One region of the Bifidobacterium intestinale genome, then DNA from elsewhere that is predicted to be linked to it. Evidence: riboswitches for the same ligand, from Rfam matches in the RefSeq annotation. Region 1 holds a riboswitch; each other region holds the start of a gene.
What was found. A riboswitch is a leader RNA that binds a small molecule or an ion and turns the genes downstream of it on or off. The one in region 1 is predicted to bind thiamine pyrophosphate.
Positions count from the first base shown of each region.

Region 2: it holds a riboswitch for thiamine pyrophosphate, as region 1 does, so the genes downstream of both, thiM (hydroxyethylthiazole kinase) here and tenA (thiaminase II) in region 1, are expected to answer to the same signal.
Region 3: it holds a riboswitch for thiamine pyrophosphate, as region 1 does, so the genes downstream of both, NBH13_RS01350 (solute carrier family 23 protein) here and tenA (thiaminase II) in region 1, are expected to answer to the same signal.
Region 4: it holds a riboswitch for thiamine pyrophosphate, as region 1 does, so the genes downstream of both, thiC (phosphomethylpyrimidine synthase ThiC) here and tenA (thiaminase II) in region 1, are expected to answer to the same signal.

Region 1 covers NZ_JAMOKR010000001.1:75,746-83,534, reverse strand. The annotation lists gene NBH13_RS00300 (hypothetical protein) at 1-49, shown strand, start outside; gene NBH13_RS00295 (aryl-sulfate sulfotransferase) at 188-1,849, shown strand; gene NBH13_RS00290 (ATP-binding cassette domain-containing protein) at 1,964-2,764, shown strand; gene NBH13_RS00285 (pyridoxal phosphate-dependent aminotransferase) at 2,844-4,007, opposite strand; gene ppgK (polyphosphate--glucose phosphotransferase) at 4,166-4,933, opposite strand; gene NBH13_RS00275 (glycosyltransferase family 2 protein) at 5,177-6,190, opposite strand; TPP riboswitch at 6,307-6,417, shown strand; gene tenA (thiaminase II) at 6,503-7,177, shown strand; gene NBH13_RS00265 (YhbY family RNA-binding protein) at 7,303-7,608, opposite strand; gene NBH13_RS00260 (hypothetical protein) at 7,640-7,789, opposite strand, start outside.
Region 2 covers NZ_JAMOKR010000004.1:169,676-177,464, reverse strand. The annotation lists gene NBH13_RS06695 (glycoside hydrolase family 32 protein) at 1-846, opposite strand, end outside; gene NBH13_RS06690 (MFS transporter) at 993-2,318, opposite strand; gene NBH13_RS06685 (LacI family DNA-binding transcriptional regulator) at 2,609-3,652, opposite strand; gene NBH13_RS06680 (thiamine-binding protein) at 3,758-4,123, opposite strand; gene thiD (bifunctional hydroxymethylpyrimidine kinase/phosphomethylpyrimidine kinase) at 4,191-5,033, opposite strand; gene thiM (hydroxyethylthiazole kinase) at 5,149-6,018, opposite strand; TPP riboswitch at 6,009-6,117, opposite strand; gene NBH13_RS06665 (glycine--tRNA ligase) at 6,527-7,789, shown strand, end outside.
Region 3 covers NZ_JAMOKR010000001.1:321,055-328,843, reverse strand. The annotation lists gene hemW (radical SAM family heme chaperone HemW) at 1-426, shown strand, start outside; gene NBH13_RS01365 (SDR family oxidoreductase) at 580-1,377, opposite strand; gene NBH13_RS01360 (acyl-CoA reductase) at 1,393-2,895, opposite strand; gene NBH13_RS01355 (LuxE/PaaK family acyltransferase) at 2,892-4,007, opposite strand; gene NBH13_RS01350 (solute carrier family 23 protein) at 4,067-5,416, opposite strand; TPP riboswitch at 5,482-5,583, opposite strand; gene gltB (glutamate synthase large subunit) at 5,810-7,789, shown strand, end outside.
Region 4 covers NZ_JAMOKR010000001.1:289,632-297,420, reverse strand. The annotation lists gene thiC (phosphomethylpyrimidine synthase ThiC) at 1-2,444, opposite strand, end outside; TPP riboswitch at 2,647-2,749, opposite strand; gene NBH13_RS01250 (GNAT family N-acetyltransferase) at 2,925-3,488, shown strand; gene NBH13_RS01245 (sugar O-acetyltransferase) at 3,713-4,351, shown strand; gene NBH13_RS01240 (autorepressor SdpR family transcription factor) at 4,495-4,785, shown strand; gene NBH13_RS01235 (SdpI family protein) at 4,797-5,573, shown strand; gene NBH13_RS01230 (HAD family hydrolase) at 5,828-6,463, opposite strand; gene NBH13_RS01225 (bifunctional ADP-dependent NAD(P)H-hydrate dehydratase/NAD(P)H-hydrate epimerase) at 6,557-7,789, opposite strand, start outside.

The DNA.
Region 1 (7,789 bases):
TGATCCCGGTTTGTTCCACGACGTGCAGTCGTGGTTCACCCTGATATGAGGCACGGCGTTTTCAGGGTTATTTCAGGGTTTTGTTACGATCCGTCCAATAAAATCGCCGGTTTGTTCCGAGTTTTGCGGATAACAGTGGTGTCGTAACTGTTCGCTATGAGATGAACCCTTGTTGGAGACATCAGTTATGAAATCGCTTCCACTTCTGTCGAACCATCCTCGTGTCAGACGCTGGACCGCGGCCGTCGTCGCATTGGCCATCGCATTGGGCGTCTGTCTCGTCAGCTACGACAACGTCGATGCGGCCATCAGACAAAACAGGATCGAACGGCTGAACGCACGTATCGAGAATGTGTACACGGTCGACTATCAGGATATGGCCGACGACAAGCTCGAGCAGGGAAAAAGCAAGTTCGCCGCCACGGAAGACGACATGTTCGTCACCGAGAATCCGTATGGCACCAACACCACGTCGCTGTATGTGTATTTCACTACCGACGACGCGGTTGCCGTCTCCTATACCGTGCATGCAGACGGCTACACGGATTTCACCCGTGACGCCTACCAGCAATCGCAATACAGCAAAACCCATGAATTCCAGCTACTCGGCCTTATTCCCGGCGAGAAGAACACCATCACCATCACGTTGACCGACGCCGATGGCAAATCCCGTACACATGTCTTCGAACATAAGGGCGCTTACCTTCTTGGCAATGAGGAAGTGCAGCTGGAGCAGACCGTCGCAGCCGATTCCGGCGAAGATCTGGGCGATGGCCTGTATGCCATTCTCGGCAACGATTCCGACGAACAGGACTTCATGTTCTATTACGATACGAACGGCGTGCTGCGCGGCGAGATTCCCGTGCTCTACTATCGTTCGCATCGTCTGCTGTTCGACGATGACGGACTCATGTGGTTCTCCGCTTCCACGCACCATATGGTGGCGATGAACCGTCTCGGCAAGTTGGAGAAGATCTATGATCTTGGATCCGACTATATTCTGCACCACGATTACGCGATGGATTCCAATGGAGACATCGTGCTGTTGGCCACCGAGATAGGCCGCGATGACAATGCCGTGCAAGATCAGGTCATCAAGCTCAGCACCTCCACCGGCAGTGTGACGAGCTTGGTGGATTTCGGTGAACTGTTCGCCGACTATAAGGGCTCCACCACGCATGCGGGAACCGACGAGTCGGATTCGAGCGCCAAGAATCGTTGGGATTGGCTGCATTGCAACACCATCCAACTGTTGGATGATGGTTCCGCGTTGTTCTCCGCACGCGAAACGTCCACCATCATCAAGGTGGATGATATGGAATCGGATCCGACGCTCGACTATATGATCGGCGAGCCGTCCGTGTGGGCAGGCACCGATGAGGTCAGCAGCTTCCTGACGAAAAACGGAGATTTTTCCGATACCGGCGGACAGCATTCCATCACATACGTCGCCGATGATTCGCTGCCTGACGGCCAATATTACCTGTACATGTTCGACAATAATTTCGGCACTTCACTGACGCGTCCTGATTTTGACTGGACGGTGATTGACGGCATCTCGACCGAACTGTCTTCCGACACGGCGGAGTCGCAGTATCGCAAGTATCTGGTCGACGAGAATGCAAGCACGTATACGGAAGTGTCGTCGTTCGACGTGCCGTATTCACCGTATGTCAGTTCCGCACAGGAATTGGACAACGGCCAGATTCTCATCGATTCGGGCATGAAGGGCCTGTTCGGCCAGTACGACGAGGATGGCGATCTGTTGGTGCAGTTCCATATGACGTTGAACAGCGCATACATCTATCGTGTGTACAAGCACGATTTCTCGGGATTCTATTTCGCCTGACGCGTAGGCATTCGCGAATCTTAACGGGACTGGAATCTGAACTCCTTGTAGGGGTTTGGGTTTCTGTCCCCGTTTCGTATGTGGCGGGTTCGGCACGCCCGTAGAATGGGCAGCATGGGTTTTTTCGATTCGTTGTTCTCATCCAAGCGTCCCGAAGTGGCGCATGATGTCACGTTCACACTCGACCAGGCTGGCCACACGTATGAGGATGGCAATGTCGGTTTGAAGCCGACGTCGTTGACGATCACTCCGGAAAGCAAGCGTGTGGCCGTGATCGGGTTGAATGGTTCTGGTAAGACCACGCTATTGCAGTTGTTGGATGGCGCGTTGACAGCGACGTCCGGTTCGGTACGCATCGGCGCGAATGGCGTTGTATGCGATCCGTCGGTGAAGCGTGATCTGAAACGTATCGAGTCGATGATCGGTCGTGTTCGCCGCGAGGAGATTCCGAACAGTTATTACAAGGCGGATTCCATTCGTGAGGCGATTGATGAGCCGTTGAAGAAGCATAAGGTGCCGGAAAGCGAACGTCAGGCGATTATCGGCAATCTGTTCGCGCATTTTGATTTGGCTGCGGTCGCGCGCAAGCCTGCTTCCGCGTTGGATAGCGAGAAGCGCCATCTGCTGGCGATCGCTTCCGCATTGAGCTTCTCTCCCGCGGTGATTGTTGCCGACGAGCCGACCAAGGGTTTGGATGAGGTGGCGTCCGCGCATGTGGCGAAGGCCTTGTTCAGTTACGACAAGCAAGTGGTGTTCGCCACGCATGACACGGAACTGATCACTCGTGCGGAATATGCGATCGACCGCACACTGGTGGTCGACGACCATCAGGTTGTGTTCGACGGTGATCCACATGAGGCTGTCGCCTTTTACACAGATCTCATCCGAGCCAAATACGAGGCTTCCAAAGCCTGATTCATATTCCGATCGATCGTATTGTCCGAATGGCGTCGTTGTGCCGCTTTTGGCGTTAATTGCGGCACAACGGCACGATTCAAGCGATCATTGTGTTGACGGTGTCAAGCACCACTTGCACATTATGCCGGAATTCGTCGGATTCCGGCAGTAGCGAAATCGCAAGATAGCCGTTCGACGTCATATCAAAGAAGTAACCGGGTTGGCCTGAAATTCCATGGCGTTCGATCATGTCCAATACCAACTCGTTCTCGTCAAGTACGCTCGGCACGCGCAACAGCACGTTCCATCCGCCCTCGGCACGCAACACACTGACCATGCCGTTTTCGTCGGCGTCCAGCATGGCATGCAATGCGGTGAGATTGGCTTGCACGCGGTTTTTTATGCGCGTAGTCTGCGCTGGAGCCGTCTGCAGCATGAGGGGAATCTGTTTGGCGATGATTTCGCTCATCGGCAGATAGTCGTCGGCGATCACGTCGAGCCGGCGCTTGGCTTCTTCCACCTCTCCTGCCGGACCGGACACTTGGATCCAACCGACTTTGGCATGCGGCGCAGCCAAAGTTTTCGAAAACCCGTCCAATGCGAAAGTCAACGCACCCTTCTCCCCCGCAAGACGCGCGTTGCCGTCGAACGGTTCCAGATCGTAATCGTAGAACACTTCGTCGGCAATGATGGCCACCTCATGGTCGTGGCAAAGCCGCACGATGGCTTCACGTTCCGATGGTTTGACATATGAGCCAGTCGGATTATTGGGGTTAATGAGCACCAGTGCTCGGATACGTTCGCCTTCTTCACTTTCGAGTGCTTCGCGAAGCTCGGCCACGTCGATATACCAGGATCCGTCGAATCGCTGCTGGTATTCGATCATGTCGATGCATTCGAGTCGTGCAATCGATTCGATGAGCGGATAGCCGGGTTTCGGCGCGAGCACGGCATCGCCGGCATCGCACAGGAGCTTGATCAGCCACGAGTACGCTTCGGACGTTGAGCTCAGTATGTACAGGTCTTCGACGGCAACATCATTGCCTTGCCCTTGAAGGAATGCGGCCAGCGCTTCGCGCGCATACTGTTGGCCGCGTGGCTCGGCGCCGTATATGTCTGGCAGAAATTCCGGCGCGAGCGCATGCTTGGTTGGATTGGAGTCGTTGAGTTTGCCGAGCGTGATGCCGTTTGTTTTGGCTTCCGCTTCCGCTTTGGCGATGAAATTGGGCTCGCTGATATCGACTCTGGAGGAAAAACGCATGGTCTCCACCATACTCCTTGGGTTGCGCAAGTCGTTGCGTCAAGCAAGATGGTATGCTTTCGCCTCACAATCATTAATGAAATGGCGAGAGCCGCCCGACGATGAAATCGGACGGCTCTCGCTTATATGAAGGTTGGGAACCTTAATGGTTCACGGAATCACTTCTGCTTGGTGCTTGCGTAGTACGCGGCACCGATGATGCCAGCCTCATTGTGCAACTTGGCTGCAACGATCGGGGTCTTGATGTCGATGTACGGCAGGAACTTCTCGGACACGCGGGACACGCCGCCGCCGACGACGAACAGCTGCGGATCCAAGTAGAACTCCATCAGGGAATAGTACTTGGTCAGTCGCTTGGCCCACTTCTTGTAGCCCATATCAAGCTTTTCACGGATGGAGGATGCCGCATACTTTTCGGCGTCGCCCTTGCCCTTGAGCAGTTCCAGATGCCCAAGCTCGGTGTTCGGAATGAGTTCGCCGTTGAAGATTAGCGCGGTGCCGATACCGGTGCCCAGCGTGGTGGCGACAACCAGACCGTCCTGGCCCTTGGCTGCGCCGAACTGCTGTTCGGCAAGGCCGGCTGCGTCAGCGTCGTTCACCACGGTGACCGGACGGCCGCAAGCTTCGGAGAACACTTCGGTGACGTCCACGCCGACCCAGGACTGGTCCAGATTGGCCATGTAGCCGAGCTTCTCACCCACGTGGATCGGAGCCGGGAAGGCGATGCCAACCGGAGCGGATTCGGGAACCTCGAAATGCTCGAGCTGCTGGCGAACGATTTCACCAACGGCCTTCGGGGTGGAAACTTCCGGGGTAAGGATCTTCAGACGCGGTTCGGCAAACTCGCCCTTTTCGAGGTTAACCGGGGCTGCCTTAATGCCAGAGCCACCAATGTCAACGCCAAACGCCTGTGCAGTTTCAATCATCTTCGACCTCTCCTATCAAGGTACATAGTGGGTGTTATCGAACCGGTAAGCGCCATAGTAACTCGCCCCATGCCCCAAAACGCGCCGGAAAAGCACAAATGGTGAATACGATTGCATAATTTTTCGCAATGAAATGATTTATTCTGCAACTTTTTTTCTGCAAACGATTCGCCCCATGTCAATTCAACGCATCGACATGGGGCGAATAGTAAGAAAATGACCGTCTGAAAACGGTGCGACCCATCACTTGAGCGGCGGCATCGGCTTCCAATCCGGATCATGCAGCAGCTTGCGAGAATCCCACCAACCCTTGGCGATCTGCACCAAGCCGGTCTTCACATGCTCTCGGTCCACCATCACCAGACGGATGACTTCCTTGGCGGCGGTCAGCAGCGTACCCAGACCGAACATCAGCGGACGGTAATCGCCGAACGCCATGAAATAGCGCGCCATGTAGCCTCGGTTACGCATGATGTGGTAACGGTTCATGTCGGAGGTGGAGTTGAGCTGGCGTACGCCGGCGATATCCCAATTGCCGATTTCACGAGTGCGGCGCAGAATCACGTCGGGCACCACGATCGGGTTGGTGACTTTGCTGGCGCGATAGCCGTACATCGTGTCGTCCCAGTAGATGAAGAAACGCGGATCCGGCAAGCCGATCTGTTCGACGATGTTGCGGCGGAATAGCCCTCCTTCGAAACATAGGGTATCCATCACGCGGTAGCCGGGGCGTCCGAATGCGGCCGGAGCGATCGGATTGGGGATGCCGAGGGGAATGATGAAATCGTATTGCCAGTAGAACGGACCGCCATCATAGTCGTATCGACTGCCCTGGATCACATCATGACTGCCGGTCCACTTGGCGAGTCGTTCGATGGCTTCAGGCATCACGGCCACATCGTCGTCCATCACCCAGAACCATTCGGCTCCCAGCTCATATGCCTTCTTCACACCCGCGGAGAAGCCGCCTGCGCCGCCGAGGTTGTCGGATTGCGGCGCGTACACCACGCGACTTTCGTTGCCCGACTGGTCGGCGATGGTATTGCCCCACTGCGCGGTGACCGCTTCACGGAAATCGTCGACCATGCCTTGGGTCACGTCGCTGTGCTCGTTGTCCACGACGATGATGCGCCACGGCGCCACAGTGAGTTTTTCGATGGACTCGAACAGGGTGGCGAGCAGCTGCTGACGCTTGTACGTCACCACGACGATAGCCAGCTTTCCGATGGTGTTCTTCGCAACTTGCTTTTCAGTCATGCGTTCCATTCTTGCACTCGCCCTCAACCGAACATCGACGGCGTTCGCATCGTGCGGCACGATTCCATTCTGCGAACAGGTCCTTGCACATTTCGGGCGGCTTTGCCATAATGTACGGCGTAATGCAGGGGAACCCGTGTTTGTCGGGTTGAGATGGGCCAAGTGAGGTCTGAACCCTTTGAACCTGATGGCTAACACCAGCGTAGGGAGGCATGTCTAGTGACTGCTGTGACATCAAAAACCGATTTCGATTATGCGTTCGACGCCACCAAAGGCATCCAACGCAACAATCTTCCGCCGTTCGCGCAGCGCATGCGCAAGGCCGCTGACCTGGTTTGGGAGGAAGGCTACCAGCAGCCGTTCATCCGCGAGCTTGGCGAAGGTACACTGCAACGCGAACGTTTCGCCTTCTATCTGCTGCAGGATTTTCGTTATGTGAACGATTACGCCAGAGTGCACGCTCTGGGATTGGCTAAAACCACCGACCCTGAAATCATGGCGTTCATGCTCAAGGTGCAAAACGGCGCCCTGCAGGTGGAGACCGAAGTGCACCGTTCCTACTTGGCCAGCTATGGCATCACCGAAGAGCAGATGAACAATGTACGTCAGTCGGCCTTCGCGCGCGCCTACACGTCGAATATCCTTTCCATCGCCTACGGCAAGGACATTCTCGACATTCTTGTGGCCGTGCTGCCGTGCGCCTGGGTGTATGCGGATTATGGCTACCGTCTTGCCGCCGAGTTTGCCGACACGCTTGACGACAATCCGTACAAAAGCTGGGTCGACATGTATAAGACCGACGAATTCTGGCAGGATTCCGTATGGCTGCTCGATCATATCGAAAAGCTGGTAGCCGACGTGAGCGAGGAGCGCAAGCGCGAGCTGATTGACATTTTCGTGACCGGCGTGGAGAACGAGTACATGTTCTGGGCCAGCGCGTACGACATGCAGTACACGTGGAAGTCCGAATGGAATCAGGAGCGCTGACACCGCTCCATCGCATGTCTTCTTGACTTCCGATTGTTTATTTTCATTGCAATAGGGCGGATGCCTTCTGATTGGTTTTCAGAAAGCACCCGCCCTGTTATGTTTGGTCGCGTCAGTTTCCCGCTTTATTCGCGTACGAGACGAATATGCTCCACGTCATCGCGGTGGGAGCGGCGATAGAGCACGAAACGGTTGCCGATAACCTGTACGAGTTCCGCATTCAGTTCTTCGGCCAACCCCTCGCCTGCTTCCTTAGCCGTCAGTCCGGATCCATCGAGCACAGAGCATTTGATGAGCTCACGCTTTTCGATGGTCTCGTCCGCCTGCTTGATGGCGTTTTCGCTCAAATCGTTCTTGCCGACCTGGATGAGCGGATTGAGCTTGGTGGCCAGGCCGCGCAACTGCTTGACCTGCTTCTTGGTTAATGCCATAACTTGTTCCATTCCTATCTATGATGCTTGCTTAAGAGTAGCGTGAGGGCAGTAAAACCTTGCATATCACTCCTCCCGCGCCTTTGATGGCGTTCACACCGTTTTCGATGTTCCTGCGCGTGTTCAGACGTGCTTCTTCGGCGATTTCGTTTTCCAATGCGATCAATGGAGTGCCATGCCC
Region 2 (7,789 bases), on a different contig from region 1:
CGGAGTCCATGTGCCGATCATGTAGCCGGCATTGGAAACGTTGCGGTTCATGAAGCCGGAAGCCTTGGTGCCCATGGCGGAGAAGCCGATAACCCACTTCTCGTTGCCTTCGGTGTCCTTGATCGGGAAGAAGTCCGGGCATTCAAGCATGAAGACGTTCGGATCCGGGTGCTCGAACAGTACGCGTTCGTAGGTCCAACGAACCATGTCGTCGGAGGAGAACAGCCACATCTGGCCGCGCTTTTCAGCGGAGGAAACACCGAAGGTCATGTACCACTTGTCGCCGGTCTTCCACACCTTCGGATCACGATAGTGGTGATCGACCTTGTCGAGCGGGCAGTCAATGATCATGCCCCGTTTGGTGGCGCTGGTCAGCTCGTCGTTATCCGGCTCGGCGATCATCTGCACCTGCCAGTCGCCACCAGTGTTGTCGACGCCGTTGGCCCAACGGTGGCCGGTGTAGTAGAACTTGAGTTCGCCGTCGTCCCCGATCACTGCAGAACCGGAGAATACGCCGTCCTTCTCCTCTTCGAGGGTCGGGGCGAACATGATCGGCTCACGCTTCCAGTTGAGCATGTCGGTGGATGAGACGTGGCCCCAGTGCATCGGACCCCACTGGGTGCCGTACGGGTGCAGCTGGTAGAACACGTGCCAGCGTCCCTTATAGAAGCACAGGCCGTTCGGATCGTTGATCCAACCGCCGTTGGATGCGATGTGGAACTTCGGGTACCAGCGGTTGTTGCGTTCGGCGGCCATGGCTGCAACGCCTGCTTCCGCCTGTGCCAGGGCTTCGCTGTGGTTCTTGATTTCGTGAAGGACGGGTGCGTCCGGGGTGAAGCCAGTCATCGTTGAATAGCCTTTCTTGTGATTGTTGAATTGCTGCTTATTGAGTTTTGAGTAAAAGTTGTAAGAATGCTGCCCGAAGCGGAAAAAGGGGAAACGCTTCGAGCAGCACGATTCAGTTATGTTCTTGGACGGACTTGCGATTGCGTTCAGGCGTTCGCTTCTGCAGCGGCCTGGGCCTTGAGCTGCTTGTCGGTGTAGAACGGATCACCGCCGACTTCCTGGTCGTCCTTCTTGATCACGAAGAAGCCGTAGATCAGGGCTGCCAGCACGATGCCGGAGATGGTGAAGAAGGTCGGGCGATCGCCCATGGCGTCATGCAGGGCGCCCATCGGGGTGGAGAAGATCACCTGGCCGATCTGGGAAGCGATCTGGAAGCCCACCATGTACAGGGTAGCCGACAGCTTGGTGTCGAAGTGCAGGGTGAAGTAGCGGAATGCCGGCAGGCAGAACAGCGGAACCTCGATGGAGTGGAACAACTTGACGATGGAGACGCTGACCGGATCGTGGAACACGCCGCACAGGCCGATGCGCAGGAACATCACGGTTGCACCGAGCAGCAGGGAGTTGCGCACGCCGATCTTCTTCATGATGATCGGAACAACACCCATCATGGCGGACTCGAGGAACACCTGGAAGGAGTTCAGGGTGCCGTAGGTGGCGTTGCCGATTTCAGTGGTGGAGAAGAGGGAAGCGTAGTAGTTCGGGAACATCTGCTGATCGAACACGGTGTAGAAGGTGTTGGTGAACAGCATGAAAACGATGAGCACCCACAGGGTCGGCATCTTCAGAACGGAAATCATTTCCTTGAAGGACGGGTTGGTCGGAGCCGCGTTCGGATCAGCTTCCTTCTTGAGCTCTTCCTTCTGCTCGGCCGGAACCCAGAAAGCGTAGATGCACAGCATGCCGAGGCCGCAGATGGAGCCGACCCAGAAGTTCAGCAGCGGGTTGATATTGAACAGGAAGCCTGCACACAGCGCCACGATGGCGTAGCCGAATGAGCCCCAAGCTCGGGACTGGCCGTATTCGAAGCCAAACTTACGGGAGTAGCGTTCGGTGAGTGCCTCGAACAGGGAGCAGCCGGCCATGAAACCTGCGGACAGCACGATGGAGCCGATGAGCACGCCGATGAAACGGGTGGTGCCGCCGGCTGTCAGCATCGGGGCATACACGAACTGCACGAACGGACCGACGAGCGCTGCGATGGCGGAGACGAAGATCACGAGCTTACGCTTGATGCCCAGCTGATCCTGGATGGCGCCGTAAGCGAACATGATGACCAGGGTTGCCAGGGAGTTGATGGAGTAAATCTGGCCCTGCTCGGCGGAGGTCATGCCCAGACCGTGGGTCGGGTCGGTAAGCCAGCGGGAGAAGAAGGACCACCAGATGCCCCACGAGCAGAAGAACATGAAGATGCCGAAGGAGCTCTGCAGGTAGGAAGGATTCTTCCACGCAGATCGAGTGTTGTTTGTCATGTTGTTGTTGTTTCTCTATTTCTCTTTGTTTATGCCGCTGCCGTGCAGCATCTCGGTTGTGTGCCGATACTGTGTTGTGCCGTCATCCGCCCGGCTGCCATGCCAAGTGGATGAACATGGTTAAATAATAATACATCAAACGATTGACGTCAATCGATTGACGTCAATAATTCCAACGTTTTTCAGAAGCCTTGAAATTAAGTCGAAACTGGGTGTAAAAAAGAAGGCCTTTCGGCGTGTCGTAACAGACATGTCGAAAGACCTTCTTGCATGATCTCAAATCAAGGAAATCAGCTTCGGACTGAACCCTTTTCTATCAGCGCGCAATGAATTTTCGCGGGGATCGGCGAATCCAACGGTGGTAGGGTAGCGGTGGTGCTCGGCCAGAATGAGCAGTCGACGGGCTTGCGTTCGATCAGCGAAATCAGCTTGCAGGCGGCCCAATAACCCATCTCATAGTGGGGCAGCTCCACTGTAGTCAACTGCGGTTCCAGCGTTTCGGCAAACACGCGGTGGTTGTCGACGCCAACGATGGAAATATCCTTGCCGACAGTCAGTCCACGGCGTGCCGCGCATTCGTACACATACCACGCGCGCGCATCGTTGAAGCAGAAGAAACCGTCGGGATTGCGTTCGTCGAACAGCTTGTCGACGGCACGCAACGCCGGGCCATTATTGAGTACATTGCATACCAACGAAGGATCGTAGGTAAAACCGGAATCCTGCAACGCTGCCTGATATCCGGCAAAACGACCATCCTGCGCAATCATGTTTTCCGAACATCCGATATAGGCGATCCTCTCGCAATCGGCTTGAATCAGCCGTTTTGTGGCATCGTAGGCGATTTGGAATTCGTCTGGCTCGATGCTGGGGATCTGGTTGTCGGCATCGGTGGCATCCACCATCACCACCGGATAATCGTCGAGGGATGCGGGCACGGTTGCAATGCGGTTCGACATCTTCGAATAGAAGAAACCATCCACGCCATACCGTTTCAATGTGGCGATTTCATTCTCTTCGCTTGCCTTGCCATCGGTGCTGACCGTGATGATCATATACCCGTAGGTGCTTGCCGCATCCTGCGCACCCAGAATGATGCCGCCTGCATACGGGGTGGTGGCGACTTCCTCGCTGATGAAGCCGAGAATTCGTGTGCGGCAAGTGCGTAGGCTGCGCGCCAGAGGATTGACCGTGTAGCCGAGTTCGTCAGCCTTCTCACGTATGAGTGCGGCCAACGGGGCTTTCACACGTCCCTCATCTCTGCCGTTAAGTACCAAGGAAACGGTGGAAATGGACACCCCTGCCGCTTCGGCAATTTCCTTCATCGTAGTCATGATCGCTACACTATACCTGAATCAATAAGAAAAGCGCGCCATTTCTTATAGATGACGCGCTTTTCGATTTTTTTTTTACGACGATATAACAGTCTATTGCCGGATTTATTCCGACAGGATTTCATCCACAAGCGCCTGCTTGGCGTGAATCTGACCTTCGAAACCCGGACGAATATCGAGACGGATCACCACGTCGGTGCGATAGCCTTGGCCAGCCAGCTTCAGGGTGGCGTCACGAATCACCTTGAGCACGTCGTCGATATCGCCTTCGATGTTGGTGAACATGGCGTTGGTTTCGCTCGGCAATCCGGATTGGCGGATCACGTCGACCGCCTGCGCCACGTACGTGGACTTTTCAGGGCTTGCTCCAGCGGGGGAAATGGCGACTGCGGCAAGCGTGTTGATATACGGCTTGCCTGTTTCCGGATTGATCGGCACTTCCTGCTTTTCCGCATTGCGATCAAGGGTCATGTTCGTTCCTTTCGTTGCGTTCCTATCGACTTGATATGGCTTGGATTGGATGGTGCGAATTTGGCTGTCAGCGCCATTTCCAAGCGTGATCCATCGGTCCGGATCCGTGACCGAGGTCAAGCTGTGCCTCCAGGGCTCCCGTCAGATACAGTTTTGCCCTGTCGACGGCTTCCGGCAATGTTTCGCCAAGCGCCAGATGCGACGCGATCGCCGAAGACAGCGTGCATCCGGTGCCATGCGTGTTCGGATTGTTGATACGACGCGCGCGGAACCAAGTGACTTTACCGTTCGGCTCAACGAGCACATCACTGGCATCCTGCGTACCATGACCGCCCTTGACGAGCACCGCGCAGCCGAAATGGCCGGCGAGCATATGGCCTGCAGTCACCATGTCGTTCTCGCTGGAGATGCTCTCGCCATTCTCGTAGTCGATCGCGTCGGCACCCTGTTCGACGGCCAGCTCGCACAGCGCCTGGGTTTCCGGCATATTCGGCGTGATGACGGTGGCCAGCGGGAACAGCTTGGAAGTCAGTGCCGCAATCGCGTCATCTTCGATAAGCTTCGCGCCGGACGTTGCCACCATTACCGGATCAAGCACAATATTCGTGGCACCATGCGCAATCAGACGGTCGGCGATCACGTTGATGAGCTCCACGCTCGACACCATGCCAATCTTCACGGCGACCGGCGGAATATCTTCAAATACTGCGTCGATTTGCGCGGCGAGCATTTCCGGAGGAGTGTTCGTGACCATAGTCACGCCTGTGGTGTTCTGCGCGGTCAGTGCAGCGATGGCGGTCATGCCGAACACGCCATTGGCGATCATGGTTTTCAAATCCGCCTGAATGCCGGCACCACCGGAGGAATCCGATCCCGCGATGCTCAATACCGGTGGCAATGTGCTGGTCATGAATGACTCCTTACTTGCTCTTGCTTACTTGTGATCTGAAGTTTTGAAATACTCCGCATACGCAATTGCCGAACCCTGCATAACATGCCGCATAGTGTGCAGGGTTCGGCAAAGTCTAGTCGACGATGATTTCGGAGGCGGCGACTTCCTCGGCTGTGACGTTCCAAAGCGCGTCAAGCAGCGCTACTTGGAAGGACCCCGGGCCTGAAGATTTCGCTTCGGCGATTTCGGAAGCCCTGTTGTACAGCAGTGAAGCGGAAATCGCAGCTACCAACGGTTCCGCTACGGCCAAGTATGTTGCGGTAACGCCGCCAAGTGAGCAGCCGGCGCCGGTGATCTTCGTCATCATCGCGCTGCCGCCTGGCAGACGGAACACATGCTCGCCGTTGGTCACCAGATCGACCGCTCCGGAAACGGCCACCGCACCAGCACCGGTGGGGGAGTGTTTGGCAAGATGACGAGCCACTCGTTTGGCTGCGTCAACAGCTGCATCGACCTCGTCCACAGCCTCCGCGCCTGCCGGACGCGTGCCGGGAACGGTGGAATCGTTTTGTGCAAGACCCCACATCGCATCGAGTGCGATGATCTCGCTCGCATTGCCGCGCACGATGGTCGGCGGATAGGTGCGGAACGATTCGAGAACGGCGGTACGGGTTTTTCCGATGCCCGCGGCGACCGGGTCAAGCACCCACGTCTTGCCGTTCTTGTGTAGTTTGTAGGCGATTTCCGGCAGCGCATCTTTGAAGAACGGCAGCAACGTGCCCACATTGATGTAGTTCGATCCTGCGATTTCCGCGGTGTCGATTACATCGTCCGGTAGAAAGCTCATGGCGGCAGTGCCTCCGGCGGCAAGCTGCGCGTTGGCCACAAGATTCATCGTGACGAAATTGGTGAACGACTGCGCCAAAGGCGTGGTCGTTCGTACGTTGTTGACTGCCTGTGCAATCTGTTCACGCAACGTTGCCGAAAACGAGTTATCGCTCATTGTCTGCTCCCTACGTTGGTCCTAACCAACAGGTTCAAAGGGTCAGGCATTCGCCTATCTCAGCTCCCACTTTCGTCGGAAGCCCCCCTGCATGTACATAACGTATCCAACCTATACAAAGGCCCTGACACTGTACTACTGACGTGGATGCCTTGCTCGAGGTGATTCACATCTGTGGTTATGATCCAGCTTAAACAGCAGATAATTACATAGTTATTGTTGTTTAGATTCTGCTAAACCATGGATATGTAAATATGTGTATGGGGTTTGTACGGAGGCTTCTCGCTTATATATGGCAGTCCTCTCCGAAGAAAAGCCATATCGGGGGTGTGAAAATGGCCGGTTTGACTATTTGACCTACCATATATAAGCGAGAAACCTCATGTCGAGATGTGGAATCTGCCATACGCAGGCGAGATACGACCCAATTGGGTGGCGTTCTGTCACCGCGTGAAGGTAGGCTTTGCGCTTGTAAAGACCCCAAACCGTTCAAACCAGAAGGTGCATTGTGGCTGTATCCAAACTCGATGAAGTCGTATCCCTCGCCAAGCGTCGTGGCTTTGTTTTCCCCGCCGGTGAAATCTACGGTGGAACCCGTTCCGCGTGGGATTACGGTCCGCTCGGCGTTGCGCTGAAAGACAATATCAAGCGCGAATGGTGGCGTTCCATGGTCGTCACCCGTGGCGACGTGGTGGGCGTTGACACGTCCATTATTCTTCCGCCGGCTGTGTGGGTGGCTTCCGGCCACGTGTCCGTGTTCAACGATCCGCTGATCGAATGCCTCAACTGCCACAAGCGCCACCGTGCGGATAAGCTTGAGGAATCCTATGCCGAAAAGCATGGCGACAAGCTGCCGGAAAACGGTCTCAAGGATATTGTGTGCCCGGATTGTGGCACCCGTGGCAACTGGACTGAACCGCGCGACTTCAACATGATGCTGCGCACCCACCTCGGACCGGTCGAAGACGAGAATTCGCTGCACTACCTGCGTCCGGAAACCGCGCAGGGCATTTTCGTGGACTTCAAGAACGTGATGACCTCTTCTCGTTCCAAGCCGCCGTTCGGCATCGCCAACATGGGCAAGTCCTTCCGTAATGAAATCACCCCGGGCAACTTCATCTTCCGTACCCGCGAGTTCGAACAGATGGAAATGGAATTCTTCGTGGCTCCGGGTACCGATGAGGAATGGCACCAGTACTGGATCGACGCACGCACCCAGTGGTACATCGATCTTGGCGTGAAACCGGAGAACCTGCGCCACTATGAGCATCCGAAGGAGAAGCTGGCCCACTATTCGAAGCGTACCGTCGACATTGAATACAAGTTCGGCTTCCAAGGATCCGATTGGGGTGAACTCGAAGGTGTGGCCAACCGTACTGACTTCGACCTTTCTGCACATGCCAAGCATTCCGGCGAGGACCTGAGCTACTTCAACCAGGCCACCGGCGAAAAGTACGTGCCGTACGTCATCGAGCCGGCCGCAGGCCTGACCCGCTCTCTCATGGCCTTCCTTGTTGATGCTTACGACGTTGACGAGGCGCCGAACACCAAGGGCGGCGTCGACAAGCGTACCGTGCTTCGTCTTGATCCGCGCCTGGCTCCGGTCAAGGCCGCAGTGCTGCCGTTGAGCAAGAAGCCGGAGCTGCAGACCGTGGCACATGATCTGGCAGCCGACCTGCGTCAGCACGATTGGATGATCGACTACGACGAGGCCGGTGCGATCGGTCGTCGCTACCGTCGCGAAGACGAAATCGGCACCCCGCTGTGCATC
Region 3 (7,789 bases), 250 kb from region 1:
TGGCGCAATGTCGACTGGGCCGGACTCGGACCGGGTGCGCACAGCCACTATGGCAATGTGCTGGGTGTCGAACAGTCTGCGCCGGAGGAAAAAACCGAAACAGTCAAAACTTCGGGTTTGCGCAGCTGGGATATCGCACATCCACGCATGTGGGGGCAGGCTATCAACGCCGGCGATGTGCCATGGTCGGGAAGTGAACGAATCTCCAAAGAGGAGAACCTCGAAGAAATCATCATGCTTGGTCTGCGCATGCGTGAAGGCCTTGATTTGAGCCGCCTTGGAAACACGGCTGATATGGCTCGCATCCAACCCATGGAAGACGAAGGTCTTATCGTGATCCGTGACGGACGTGTGATTCCAACCCGAACCGGACGCCTGCTCAACGACACCATCATCGAGCGTTTCTTCGACGCCTGCTCGTTGTAATGCCGATAATCCTCTGACGAATTGGTTTTAGATGGCCCATCTTGGTATGGGCGGATACAGTGTGCAGATTGAAACGGGCCTCGGATGCAGGTTGTTGCATTCGAGGCCCGATGGCATAGCGCCTCGAACGAGGCTGTCGCCGGATGTTCACAATCAGCGCATCGTGAGTCCGCCATCGACATGCAATGTCTGTCCGGTGATGAAACGCGCATCCTCACCCACCAGCATCGCTACGCCCCCTGCGATGTCGTCGGCGGTGGCGAGCCGTCCCAAAGGCGTCTGTTCGATGATATGTTCGCGAATATCTTCAGTAGTGGCGCGGCTTGAATCCGTGCCTACGGTCAGACCTGCGGCGATGGCATTCACCGTGATGCCCCACGCGCCGGCTTCCTGCGCCAGCGAGCGTGTGAGCCCGATGAGTGCGCCTTTGGCGGCTATGTAGTCGTGGTAGGGGACGATGGGGCTGTCGACGAGGTTGCTGGAGATGTTGACGATACGTCCCCATGATTGGCGTCGCATGTATGGCAGTGTGGCTGTGCAGGTGTTGTAGGTGCCTTTGAGGCATCCTTCGAGTTGGATTGCATAGTCGTTCCAGCCGGTGTTGTCGAAGGTACTGCGGTTGCGCGGGTCGAACGAGTAGTGACTGAGTGCGTTGTTGATGAGGATGTCGATGCTGCCGAAAGTGTTGGCTGTGGTTTGCGTGAGTTCGTTGACTTGGTCTAGGTCGGTCACGTCTGCCTTGCATACGATGATGCGTCCTTGCGCTGCGGCGTCGTGTTCGATATGTTGCATGGTCTGTTGCGCGCGTTCGTTGTTGCTTAGGTAGTCGATGGTCACGTTGGCGCCGAGTTGCGCGAGTCTTAGTGCGATTGCGGCGCCGATGCCTCGGCTTGCTCCGGTGACGATGGCTGTTTTGCCGGTGAGCGGTCGACTTGTGGGTTGCTGGTTCATGGGGTTTCCTTGGGATTATTCGTAGTCGATGTCGAAGGTGTCGGAATAACGGTCGGTGTTGCGTTCGATGTCGACGGCTCTGACAAGATCGAGGATGTTGAATCCGCCATCGTGGTGCCATCCGGATTTCGCACGGTTCATTTCGCCGATGGGACAGATGCGATCGATGCCGTATTCGCCCACGTGCTGCGCAAGCGTGAACAGTCTGGATGAGCTGGCGGCGATCGCGCAGGTTTGCAGCCAAACGCGATATGGTTTCAACGTTGGCAGCGCGTTTTCGAGCTGGTCCACGGCGACGAGGTTGATGGTGCGGTTGAGTGGGGTCGCCAATGAGGTGAGACTGTCGGTATTGGGGAAGTAGAGTACGGTCCAGTTGGTGCCTTGCGGCGATTCGATGACGAACGGCGCCTGTAGGTTGCTTTGGGCCACGGAACCGTCTGATGCCGGTGCCGCCATGAACAGCGCCTTCATTTCGGTTTCTGAACGCGCTCTGCGTATGGCGAGCGATTCTTCATCGGAGGGGGTGGATCTTGGATATTTGTGCTGCTGCGAGTCGAGTTCGCGGGCAAGCAGTTCGGCGGTTTGCGCGGGGGAGATGGCTCCGCCTCGTTCCACGAAGATGGTTTGCGGCGCCAAACAGCTTTGTTGGTCGTAGGTGGCCACGTCCACGGCCATGCGGTGCACGGTCTGCACATGCGTGTCCGCGCGCAATGCTTCGCGGCCAATCAGTGAGAAGCCAATGCGAGCACCATAGCTGAGGAACGGTTTGCCGGCGCCGACACGTGGACGGATGGCTTCGGTGGTGTGCGAAGAACCGTAGGCGATCACGGCGTTCGCTTCGCCGATCGCCATGTCTTCAAGTTCCACAGTGCCGCCGCGCCATGGCACCACGGCCAAAGCGTCAGCAAGATCCGGATCGATTTGCGCCAAGGAGCGCGCGAAGAGCACGGGCATCAGCGGCTCGTCGAACGAGGATTTGCCGATGATCGCGCTTTTCGTCAGCAAACTCATGGTCATGCTCCACACAGGAATGCCGGGAACATTGCTGGAGAACACGTGGAACGTCAGATCCGGTCCGTACAGGCGCGTGTATCCGCCGGACTTGTTCGGACGGTATTCATCCAGCATGCGCGGGCTCGACAGCTCATCGTCGAGAAAACGCAACAGCTCGCGTCTACGGAACATGCGCATGTAACGTTTCAACTCGATGCGCGTCATCGTCGGATCATAGCCGGTAATGGAGGGAATCAACGATTCGGCAAGCAGACGTCCCTCATAATCGGGATCCGTCCACAATGCCACAGCCTTACCGATAACATCCACAATGCGTTCGACGGAATATGCCGACAGTGCCTGCAGCCGATTACGACGTACCGTCCCGCACAAATCACGGATTATCTCCGCAGTGAGCACCGGATATCGTAACGTGACCTCACCATGATCGGTGATGATGTCGCGCGTTTCGAAATCCTGAAACACGAAACCGCGCGGCGCATGGAAAACATCGATGACGCTCATGCGTTCGCCGCCATCACCTCATCGACGGCGATGGAGCAGCCACGTGCCTCCGCACCCTTCGCACGACCATTGAGTTCGTAACCGGAAGCGGTGCGCACGCCAAGATCCTCCGTCAAAATCGCCAGGCAGGAATTCCAATTCGCCAAATCGTAATGCGCGATCACACCCTGCTTGCCGTCGGGAACAGGCATGAGGGTCGCCGGATCGAGAAACACGGAACGAACCCACGACGGCGTGGCCTTCAAATAATTCGACGAGCCATCCGTATAGTACGACAGCAGATTCTGATCGTAAATCTGTGAACTCAACTCCGTCATACCATACATGTTCACACAGTGCGTGCGCGCGACGCCGAACACTTCAGAGAACCTCGCATACAGGTCATCGACCGTCATATCGGTTTTTGTGCTCTTGAATCCACCGGTATCGAACACACGCGAATCCTTCGCCAACGCATAGGTCTTGCCCTGCTTGGCAAGATAGTCAAGCAGATACAGGTATGCGGACGAGGCACCCATCAGCATCACCGGCTCGCCATCGGCCACCGCCTGATTGAGGAATCTCTCCACGCCCGCGAAGTCCAAGCCATCCTCATGGAAGAAGAAGCCGCTGCCCTCGCTACCGCACCGCTCCACCGCACGCGTCAGATAACGGGCCAACGAACCATTATGATTCATCTCCCAAGCGGGGGAGAGCACTGCGATGCGTATACGCTCGCGGTCCGGCATGATGAAATGACGGAACGGGCCGATCATCGAAGCGTCCCACACCTCAAGATCAGGATGATAGTTGCGTCCACGCTGGCCAGGATGCGTGGTGCCGCTGGTCATAAACACGGCCTCGCACTCCGTCTCGGGAACCGAAGTGAGCGTCAGCATCTTGAACCCATCCACCGGCATCGGTGGAATATCCATCCAGCTGGACAACGTCTGCGGAGTCACCCTGCGAGACATGCAATACGCGTGATACTGCATGTTATGAGCGTACTGAAAAGCGAAAATCTGTCGTGCGAGTGCGTCGAACGCCTCATCCGGCGCGGTTTCGCATCCGTATTTTTCGATGAACTCAAGCACATCTGCCTTGACCTGCTGCGCTTCAGTGTTTAGCGACATCGATGTCATGATGCAATGTTCCTTTCCTATGTTGAATTTCGGTAACGGTTGGCCATGAATCAAGCTTGTGCCTGATCCCCGTTGTTGCCCACGCCTGTTTTGCGACGATTGATTAGATTCGGCAAATCGATCAGCAACGCTTTGAGAATCACCACGCAGAACGCGCCGACCAGAATCGAATTAGAGAAGAACACGTGAGCGCCGCCCTCAAGACCGCTCAATGCGTTCGGCAACGCGATACCCAACAGCAGTGACAAGCCGATGACTACTTGGGATCGGTCGTCCGGCTCTGCCTTGCGCAGTGTATTGAAGCCCGTACTGATCAGGCTCGCTGCAGCCGGAAGGAAAATGCCGCCGATTACAGGGGAGGGAATCAGCGACAACATCGCGCCGGCTTTCGGCACGAAACCAAGTGCCACAAACACCACACCGGCGATGATCACCGGCACGCGTGTGTGGGACTTGCCCTCATCCGTAACCTTCAGTAAAGCGACATTCTGTGGATATGCGGTAGTGGTGAAGCCACCGATCAGCGAAGAAATAGCGGAACCAGCCGCTTCGCCGGACAAACCATAACGAACCTGGCGATCCTCAAGCTTGACGCCTTGAATCTCGCTGGCCGCCTGATACACGCCAAGCGCTTCCATAATCGCAACCATATATGCGATGAAGAACGGTACAAAAACCGCAGCATCAAAATCAAAACCGCCATATGGCATGATCTGAGGAAGACCGAACCAAGGCTTGGACGCAACCCCGGAAAAATCCGCCATGCCAAACACTATGGAGAGCGAAGTGCCGACAACCAGCGCAATCAAATAGGAAAGCGCCCTGACCATGCCTTTGCCGAACTGGGAAAGCACCACCACCAACACGCAAGTCACCACAGACACGGCCAGCGTCTTCGGATCAGCGAACTCGTCATCGCCGGGAGCGCCGCCAAGAAACTCACTCAATGTGAAACTCGACAGCGAAACGCCCACCAGAAAAATAATCACGCCGGAAACCATCGGCGCAAATAGAAAACGCATCTTCTCAATCACACGAGTCAGACACAACACCAGAAAAATCAGCGAACTAACAAAAATCGACGTGCCAGCCGCAGCCAACGAACCGGCGGTACCAGCGGCAATCATCAACGCGTCAAACGCGGCAGACGGACCTTGCACAATCGGCAGACGCACCAATTTCGTGGCCTGAATCAACGTGACCAAACCGGACACGATGAAAATGGCGTTCACCATATTCGAAGACAAGGCCAACGGCAACCCAATGGCACCGGCCACAAATACCGGATCAAGCCACACATTAGACACCAACACATGCTGCAAGCCCAGCAAAACGTTCTTTGGAGTGAGCTTCTTCGAATCGGATCCGCTCTGAACGGACGGTTGCGACATGGCAGACATGCCAATTCCCTCTCTTCCTTACGGGGGCGACCAGTCTATGATCGCCGACACAGGGGAACGCATGTGCGCACTGTTCGTGACATTCCTACGCAGGCATTACCCTGATCAGGTATGAGGGTCCGGGCAAAGCCCGTCTCAGCCACATATCGACTCCCCCTGTGCTATTCGGACAGGCAACCAGCATAACGGCATGCGTCGATACTTGGATGAGTTGGCATGAGAGCCCAGTGCGTTGTGAATTCTCCACATTTCCTCAAGAAAATGTACCTTGACTTTTCTGGGTATTCGTTATATGGACACGGAAATATCCACGACACAAAGGCGCGCTATTCTAAACCGCGCATTAAAGAACCGCAAGACTTTTCTTGCCCAAAAACATTGAAGGTGGTTTCGGTGACTTTCCACACCCCGTTAGATCTCACGATCCATGATTCCCAAGGTATGTACGATCCCGGCGCCGAGCATGACGCCTGCGGCGTGGGTATGGTCACCACCCTCAACAAGCGCCCCGAACGCAAAATCGTCGACGACGCCATTGAAGTGCTCGTCAACCTCAACCACCGTGGCGCGGTCGGCGCCGAAGAAAACACCGGCGACGGCGCGGGCATCCTCATGAGCATGCCCGACGAATTCATGCGCGCCACCGCAGGCGTCGAACTACCCGAAGAAGGCCACTACGCCGCCGGCATCGCGTTCCTCGACCGAGACATCGCCACCTCCGGCCAACAAGAACAGGCCATCGCCAAAATCGTGCGCGAAGAAGGCCTCGAAGTACTCGCATGGCGCGTCGTACCCACCAACCCGGACGGACTCGGACTGCAGGCGCTCGCCAGCATGCCCGCGTTCAAGACGCTGGTCGTGGCCGACCCCGAAGGGCAGCTCGCCGGCATCGAACTGGACCGCAAGACGTTCCGCATCCGCAAGCGTGTGGAACACGAGGTGGGCATCTACTTCGCGTCCCTTTCCGCACGCACCATCACCTACAAGGGCATGCTCACCACCATGCAGCTCAAACCCTTCTTCCTGGACCTTTCCGATGAGCGCATGAAGGCGAAGATCGCCATCGTGCACTCCCGTTTCTCCACCAACACGTTCCCGAGCTGGCCGCTCGCACAGCCGTTCCGCCAGCTGGCTCACAACGGCGAGATCAACACCATCCAGGGTAACCGTAACTGGCTGTCCGCGCGAGAAGGCCGCCTGAGCTCCGAACTGCTTGGCGAATTCAAGCCGTTGCTGCCAATCGCGACCCCGGGCTACTCCGACTCCGGCACGTTCGACGAATGCCTCGAACTGCTGCACCTGTCCGGACGTTCCATGCCGCATGCCATCTCCATGATGTTGCCGCCGGCATGGGAGAAGAACGACCAGCTCGATCCCGACGTTAGGGCGTTCTACGAATACAACAACACACTGATCGAACCGTGGGACGGCCCCGCGCACATCATCTTCACCGACGGCACTCAGGTCGGCGCGTTGCTCGACCGCAACGGCTTCCGCCCCGGCCGCTGGCAGCTCACCGACGACGGTTACATCGTGCTCGCCTCCGAAACCGGCGTGCTTCCGGAGAACGCCGAGGAGCACATCGTGTCCAAGGGCCGCTTGGAGCCGGGCAAGATGTTCCTCGTCGACACCGATGAAGGCCGCATCATCCCCGACGAAGAAATCAAGAAGAACCTCGCTGCCCAGCATCCGTACCGCCAGTGGGTCGAAGGCAACACCGTCGAGATGAGCCAGCTGCCCAAGCGCGAGCACGTCAACCACTCCGGTCAGTCCGTGCAGCGCCGTCAGCGCGCCTTCGGCTACACCGAAGAGGACCTGAAGCTGCTGCTCGCCCCGATGGCCAACACCGGTAAGGAACCGCTCGGATCCATGGGCAACGACGCGCCTATGGCCGCGCTCTCTTCCCGCAGCCGCATGCTGTTCGACTACTTCACCCAGAAGTTCGCGCAGGTTACCAACCCGCCGCTCGACTGGGAACGCGAAAAGATCGTGACCTGCCTCGAATCCGCCATCGGTCCCGAGCCGAACCTGCTGGCCGATTCCGAACTGCACGCCAAGAAGATCCTCATTCCGTTGCCGGTGCTCAACTCCGACGAAATGGCGCAGCTCAAGCGCCTCGACCGCGCCAAGATCCTCGGCGGCTACTACAAGCCGTTCGTCGTCAAGGGTCTTTATCAGGTCGCAGGCGGCGGTAAGGCACTGAAGGAACGTCTTGAGGAAATCTTCCAGGAAGTCGATGAGGCCATCGCAAACGGGTCCAACTTCCTTGTGCTCTCCGACCGTGAATCCAACTACACGTGGGGACCGATTCCATCACTGCTGCTCACTTCCGCGGTGCAGCACCACCTGCTGCGCAGACACACGCGTACCCAG
Region 4 (7,789 bases), 210 kb from region 1:
GCCGGCAAAGTATCATCATGGAACGCGATGGCGGTGTCCGGATCGTAGCTCAGGTTGAACTGGTCAAGCCAACGGAATTCGAAGCGTGCCTTGCTTATGGCATTGTCACGGTCGATGGCATGCGGATGATGCTTGGCGATATCAGCCGCATGGCAGGCGATCTTGTATGCGATCACACCTTGCTTCACATCGTCCTTGTTCGGCAATCCAAGATGTTCCTTCGGCGTCACATAACACAGCATTGCAGTGCCATAGCGGGCGATTTCCACACCGCCGATCGCCGACGTGATGTGGTCGTAGCCGGGAGCGGTGTCAGTGGTGAGCGGTCCAAGCGTATAGAACGGCGCATCCTTGCAGATCGCCTTCTCCATTTCGATGTTCATGCGCACGGTGTCGAACGGAATATGGCCAGGTCCTTCGATCATCACCTGCACGTCGTGTTCCCATGCGCGCTGGGTAAGCTCGCCCAAAGTCATCAGTTCGGCGAACTGTGCCGCATCGTTCGCATCGGCAAGCGATCCCGGACGAAGTCCATCACCCAGTGAGAACGCCACATCGTATTTGGCGAAGATTTCACACAATTCGTCGAAATGCGTATACAGGAAGCTTTCCTGATGATGCTGCAAACACCATTCAGCCATAATCGAACCGCCACGCGAAACGATGCCCGTCATGCGGTTCGCCGTCAATGGCACGAAACGCAGCAGCACACCGGCATGAATCGTCATATAGTCCACACCCTGCTCGCACTGCTCGATCACCGTGTCGCGGAACAGTTCCCAGCTGAGCTTGGAAGCGTCATCCTCCACCTTTTCGAGTGCCTGATACATTGGCACGGTGCCGATCGGCACGGGGGAGTTGCGTAGAATCCATTCACGCGTAGTGTGAATGTCGTTGCCGGTAGACAGATCCATTACGGTGTCAGCACCCCACTTGGTGGCCCACGTGAGCTTCTCCACCTCCTCGTCAATAGACGAAGTGACCGCCGAATTGCCCATATTGGCGTTGAGCTTGGTAAGGAACTTCGAGCCGATGATCATGGGCTCAGCCTCAGGATGGTTGATATTGCAAGGCATGACGGCACGTCCTGCGGCCAGTTCGCTGCGCACCAGTTCCACGCTGCAATGCTCGCGTTCCGCTACATAGCGCATTTCCGGCGTGATGATGTTGTGGCGCGCGTACCACATTTGCGTCACCGGATGATCCTTGGCCTTCATCGGCTTATGCTGGCGGCCGCGCCATTCCTTGGAAGCCTTGCCACGCTTGATGGCGCGTTTGCCGTCATCTTCCAGATTGCGTCGACGTCCCTCGTATTCTTCGACGTCACCGCGGTCAAGAATCCAATCCAAACGCAGGGGAGCGAGTCCCTCTTTCGGATCGCATTTCGGTCCTTCGGTGTTGTAGTCCTTGAATGGCGCGTTCGGTCCGACGCCAGGAGTGTCAGACAGTTTGATTTCGGTGTATGGCACTTCCAGATCGTAGGAGCCGAATTCGTTTTCGAAATGTACCGGCGTGGTTTTGCGGATATGCGCTTTGTCGCGCTGTTTGGAATCGCGTGCGGCAATGTCGACGCGCTGCTGCTTGGCGAGCTTGGATGCGGCCTTGGCTTCCTTCGCATTGGTGAACTTCTTTTCACCGGATGCGCCGTCGGCTGCGTTGCTAGGGCTGATTTCCGCTGTGTTCTGGGCTTTCATGCGCGGTGCGTATCCGTGCTTCGTGTCGCCACGTACGGCTTTCCAACGCGTTACCATATCGCGGGTTGTGGCTTCCGGATCATCGGCTCCTGCAATCGCGGACACCACGAACCAGCCTGCCGCCTTTGAACGCGCCAGCATTTCCATATCATCTGCGGTCACGCCACCGCCTACCACTACCGGAAAACCACTGGCTGAACAAATGGTGTTGATCTGCTCTTTGTCAAGCGTGCGACCGGAACCGTCATTGCCGCCTACGGACGCTTCCGGCTTGGTGACGGAAACATGCAGCGGCGCCGCACCGATATAGTCGATGCAGCCATTGGGCAATTCGTTGATGAGTCTGACCAGGCTTTCTGTCTCCGCCGACAATCCCACGATGGCGTCTTCGCCGAGCAGCGTGCGGGCTTCACGCGGTTCCATATCGGTCTGTCCGATGTGCACGCCGTCAACCTTGATGCCTTTGCTGCGGGCCTGCCAGACCACATCCACGCGGTCGTCGATCACGAATGCCACGGAATCTGACTTGTTGTTGTCTTCGATGATTTGCGCGATATCACGCGCCATGTCGGTAAGGTCCTTCGCGTCGGCGTCTTTGGCGCGCAGTTGGATAAAGCTTGCGCCCCCGCGCAATGCGTCATCGATGACGTCGGTGATCGGTCGACCTTTGCAATCCTGTGGGCCTACCACAAAATAGGCGCTCAGGTCGAAGCTGTCTCGCATCGACGCATACGGATAATTGTTCATGATTCCCCCTTGATTATGCTGTTTTGGGTTGGGAAAATTTGATTCCGTCAGTAAATGGATACGCTGACATGCCTCGTATTCTTGGATACACGGGATAGAAAGCGAAATTACGCTTGATGATTTCGCGATGCAGGTTGTTTTGCCGACGCGTCTGTTGCGTTGACTTTTACGGATGCCGATTGACGCTGGAAATGCGTGTGCACGATGACGCTCATTCTTCGCTCCCTACGATGGTGTTAACCAACAGGTTCAAAGGGTCAGGCATTCGCCTATCTCAGCTCCGTTGAGGAGCCCCCCTGCTTTAGGTGTTGGCTACGAACCTACGCCCTGCACTGGACGTAGCCTTTCGCCGAAGCCCATAGGTGAGTCAGACCCGTCGTCACTTTCGCATGCATCGTCTTCATCCGTATCACGCCCCACCGCGCATCTCATGGCAAAACTCTCCTTGCAGGCTAAGCTATACCTCAGTTCAATGCATTGCGTATGAAAGAGGTTGACTACATGTTGGAGACGGAACGGCTGACATTGAGGGCTTGGACTGAAACAGATGCGGAAAGCTTGTACGTCTATGCGAAAGATCCGGATATCGGACCTATCGCGGGCTGGCCCGCACACCGATCGAAAGAAGAAAGTCTCAATACGATTCGTCATGTGCTCAATGGCAAGGAATGCTGCGCGATTTGCGAGCGCGGCAGCAATAACCCCATTGGCTCGATTGAGTTAAAGCTTAATGGTCATACGGGTATGACGGATCGTGATGATGAGTGTGAGTTGGGTTACTGGTTGGGCAAGCCTTTCTGGGGGAGGGGTTATATGCCGGAGGCAGCTAGGGAGATTATCCGTCATGGTTTTGTTGATCTTGGTATGAGTGCGATTTGGTGCGGTTATTATGATGGCAATCTGAAGTCGAAGCGGGTGCAGGAAAAGGTTGGTTTTGTCTATCATCACACGTGCGATGAGGTGTCGGTGCCTCTTATGCATGAGGTGCGTGTCGAGCATGTGAATATCCTTACCAAATCACGTTGGCAAATTTTGGCTGCCCGCTGATCGTGTCGGAAGCCAAGGCTGCAACAGGTTAACTGGCGATGTTTTGATGTGGTGATTGGGAGTTCAATGGCACTTACGGTCACACCGCCGAACATGCGAAATATTTCGCTAGCCGCAGACGATGATTGTGCAGAGGATTGCGAAAGGCATGCGGAATCACGGCATGAGTTGCGTTGAGTTCGTATATAATCGCAACGAGTGTGAATGACTGCAAGGAGGCTGCCATGACTGTGCCGCAACGAGTGCTTGACACTATGAATTCCGGATTGATCTATGCCTGCGATGACGAAGAGATGATCAAAGCGCAGCAGGAACAGATGGAACTACTGTACGACTTTAACGCGACCCGCCCCAGTCAAATGACGCAACGTATCGAAATTGCACGCCAACTGCTTGGCGAATTCGGCGAGGACGCCTATATCGAACCGCCGTTGCATGCCAATTGGGGATGCAACACGTATTTTGGTGCATATGCTTACGCCAATTTCAACCTCACGTTGGTTGATGATGGTGAAGTGCATATCGGCGAACATACCATGATCGGCCCGAACTGCACTATCGTTACCACCGGCCATCCGATTCGTCCTGACCTGCGCGAGAAGATCACACAGTATTCTCTGCCGGTCACCATCGGCCGCAATGTGTGGTTGGGTGCCAACGTTACCGTACTTCCTGGCGTCACTATTGGCGATAATTCGGTGATTGGTGCATGTTCGCTGGTTACCAAAGACATTCCCGCCAACGTGGTCGCATTCGGCCAGCCGTGCAAGGTGTATCGCGAAATCGGCGAACATGATGACGTCTACTATTGGCGTGACCGCATGATTAACCCGCCCTACGATCAGCGGCATTCGGTTGCATAGACATCATCGTCCTCCTTCATGAACTTATGATTCGTCAACCGTGGTAAACGCGCGGGCGTGAATATGTATGTCCGGAGCATATATTTAGATAATTGTCTAAATAAGAAAATATCTAAATATTCAGTATCGTAAAGGAGGAATGCATGGCAGGAGAGGGGTTCAAAGCGCTCTCCGATCCCACGCGACGGCGCATTTTGGAATTGCTGCGCGAACGTGACATGACGGCCGGTGAGCTCGCGGAACAATTCAACATGAGCAAACCATCGATCAGCCACCATCTGACCACGCTGAAAACCGCGGAACTGGTAACCGACGAACGGCACGGGCAAAACATCATCTACAGTCTCAACACCACGGTGATGCAGGATCTGATCGGATGGTTCATGGGGTTCATGGACGGCAATGAAAACAATAAGCAAACGGACGGTCAATAAAGGAGAATCTTATGTGCGGGAACAATCTGGATGATTCCAAAAAAGCTTTCGATAACAACATCAACAATGCTGAAAGCGTGAATAAGAATGATTCGAGGGAGAAGATCGCTCCAATCAGCCGCAACGTGTGCATTGCACTTGTTGTGCTGTGCTTGGTCAATGTTGCCGCACATCTTGCTTGCTACAGTCGACTTCCCGAAAACGTGCCGATTCATTGGGGTGCCGACGGTTCGGTCAATGGCTACGGTCCGAGAGCCATAACGTTGATTCTTGATATATTGCCGTTACTGTGCTTGGGACTTTTCCTCATCATCCCGAAGATGGATCCCAAGGGAGAAAGCTACATGAAGGCCAGCGGACTGTATCGTGGATTCGTCATCGCGTTCACGCTCATCATGTGCGGCATCACATGGTTCACCGAAGCCACCGCATTCGGCGTGATCCCAGCTACCGGTGGTCCTGTTGGGCTTATCGTTTGCGTGGTGCTGGGAGCGTTGTTCGTCGGCGTGGGAAATTACCTTCCGCGCATGCGCCAGAATTACACCTTCGGCGTCAGAACGCCTTGGGCTTTGGCTGATGAAACCAATTGGAAACGCACGCAGCGTGTAGGTGGCATCTCTTTCATGGTGTTGGGAGTGTTATTGGTCGTAGCGGGCGTCGTCAGCTCTGTCGTGCCTGTGAGCGACGTGCTCATGGCCGCAATTATTGCGACGATAGCGGTTGGCGCAGCGCTCGTTCCTTCTGCGTACAGCTATCTGCTGTTCCGCCGTAGCCGGAATTCGCAGTAACGCCAAAGCAATACTGAGACGCTCTTCGGAACTCCTCCGGGGTGCGTCCCCGAGCTTTTCCCGACGCCGTCTGATGTTCCAGTGCGCGATGTACGCGTCGGACTCGCCGCCGTAATGCTTCCTGCAACCGTCACACATAATGAAACCGCACCTTCGGTCATCGAATCTGAATTTCTTCAGTCCAACAATCGGGGTGCGGTTCACATGTGTGCGGCCCGGCCTTTTTGCTAATTCAGGTGTTCGTTTTGAAACAGTCAGAAATTCATGCCCAAGGATTTCAGATCACGACGCGCCTGATCGGCATCGACGAACTGGAATGCATGCATGCCCACAGCCTGCGCTCCAGTGACATTCTTCGCGGTGTCGTCGAAGAACACGCTGGATTCCGGCTTAAGATTGAAACGGTTCAGCGCCAGTTCGTAGATGTCGGCATTCGGCTTGTGCATCTTTTCCACGCCAGACACGATCGTGCCCTGCAGCAGCTCGCCCAGCTGGGGGAAACGCTCGAAGGCGAAATGGAACGTCTCATGCGACCAATTCGTCAACCCCCACACTCCGTAGCCTGCAGCCTTTAAATCACGCAGCAGCTGTTCCATATTCGGAATCATGCGGGGGAGCGCATCGTCGTAGCGTTCGATGTAATCGCGGAAGATCTCGGCGATCTCCTCACCCTGCTCGCGTACCACGTCGGGATAAATGTCTTCGAAATCTTCGCCATGGTCCATGCGATCCTCATAATCGTAAAAACCGCACGGATCATTATCCGCGCAAATACGGTCCACAACTACCTGAGGGTACCTGCCTTCAAGGCATGCGCGCGTCTGCCAGTCAATGAGCACGCCGCAAAAATCAAAGACCACATCGGTGACGTTGGCACTGGGGGAGGTCATGAAAATCCTTCCTGCAAAAATATGGATCGGCAACGTCAGTGTAGCGCAAAGTCACCGACGTTGGGGCTGGTGTTCAGTAAATTTGTTACACAATTAAAGTAATTGTAAAAATGCAGGCTGAATACCACGGATAATATCGCTGGCGATGATCGGATGGCCGATTTCTCCGAAATGCTGTTTTTTGGAATGACCATAGATTTGCGGACGATGCCATCCACGCTGTTCGGATTGCGATGCGATCGCTCCCGCAAGACCATGCACGTAGGCGCCGGCAGCCACGACTTCGGGAACCAATGCCGGATCCTCGGCAAGCATGTCGTCCTGCTGTGCGAGCAGGGCTCCCAACATGCCGGCGAGCACGTCACCCGATCCTGCGGTAGACATCCATGCCGGTGCGCGACCGGAAAGAATCACACGCTCATTGCTTTTGCCATCCGTGCCTACCACCATGGTCACCGCGCCCTTCAGCAATACGGTCGCGCCGGTCAGCTCATGGAGTTTACGGGCGCAGGCAAGCGGCTGTGCCCGTACCTTGTCGACACCGACTTCGTTTTCGTCCAGCCGGGTCAGCATGCGGGCCAGCTCTCCGACGTGCGGGGTGACGACCACCTGAGCCGGCACCTTGTTCGGTAGCAGGTCCAATGCTCCGGCATCCACCACGATTGGCGGCATATCCAATGCGTTTGCATGCTTGGCGTCGTCACCGTCTTCGGAGTCGACTTCTTGAGGCAACGCATAGTGCTTCAGCAGCGCGGCTATGGTTTCGCGCTGGATGTCGGCATCGGCGGCTTCGTCATCACCTGTGGGAACGCCGGAGCCAACCACCCATGATTGTACGCGTCCCTTGCCGATCACAGCTTCAGGCAACGAGGAAAGAACCATATCTTGCGTGCGCTGTGGGCCAAGATAACGTACCATGCCCGTATTGGTGCGCGCCGCGGCAGTGGAAGACAACACGGCCGCACCTGGGTAACGTGCGGAACCTGTCACCAATCCGACTACTCCACGTGAATATTTGCCGTCCGAAAGCTGCGGCAGACGGATTGAATCCGTTACGAAATCACCGTCCGTCATTTCGGTTGCGGGAACGCAATCATCAATATCGAAACCGAAATCGACCAAGGTGAGCCGTCCGCATGCGTATGAGGCGGGCGGCACCATCGCGCACGGCTTCATCGCACCGAACGTTACTGTCGCATCGGCTGGGATATATGGTCCCGGCAGCGAACCGTCATTCACACCAACGCCGGACGGCGTGTCGATCGCCACAACAAGCGGTAGGTCGGAGGAGGGTTCATTGTTCGGCAGGGCGGGCTTGTCGGGAAG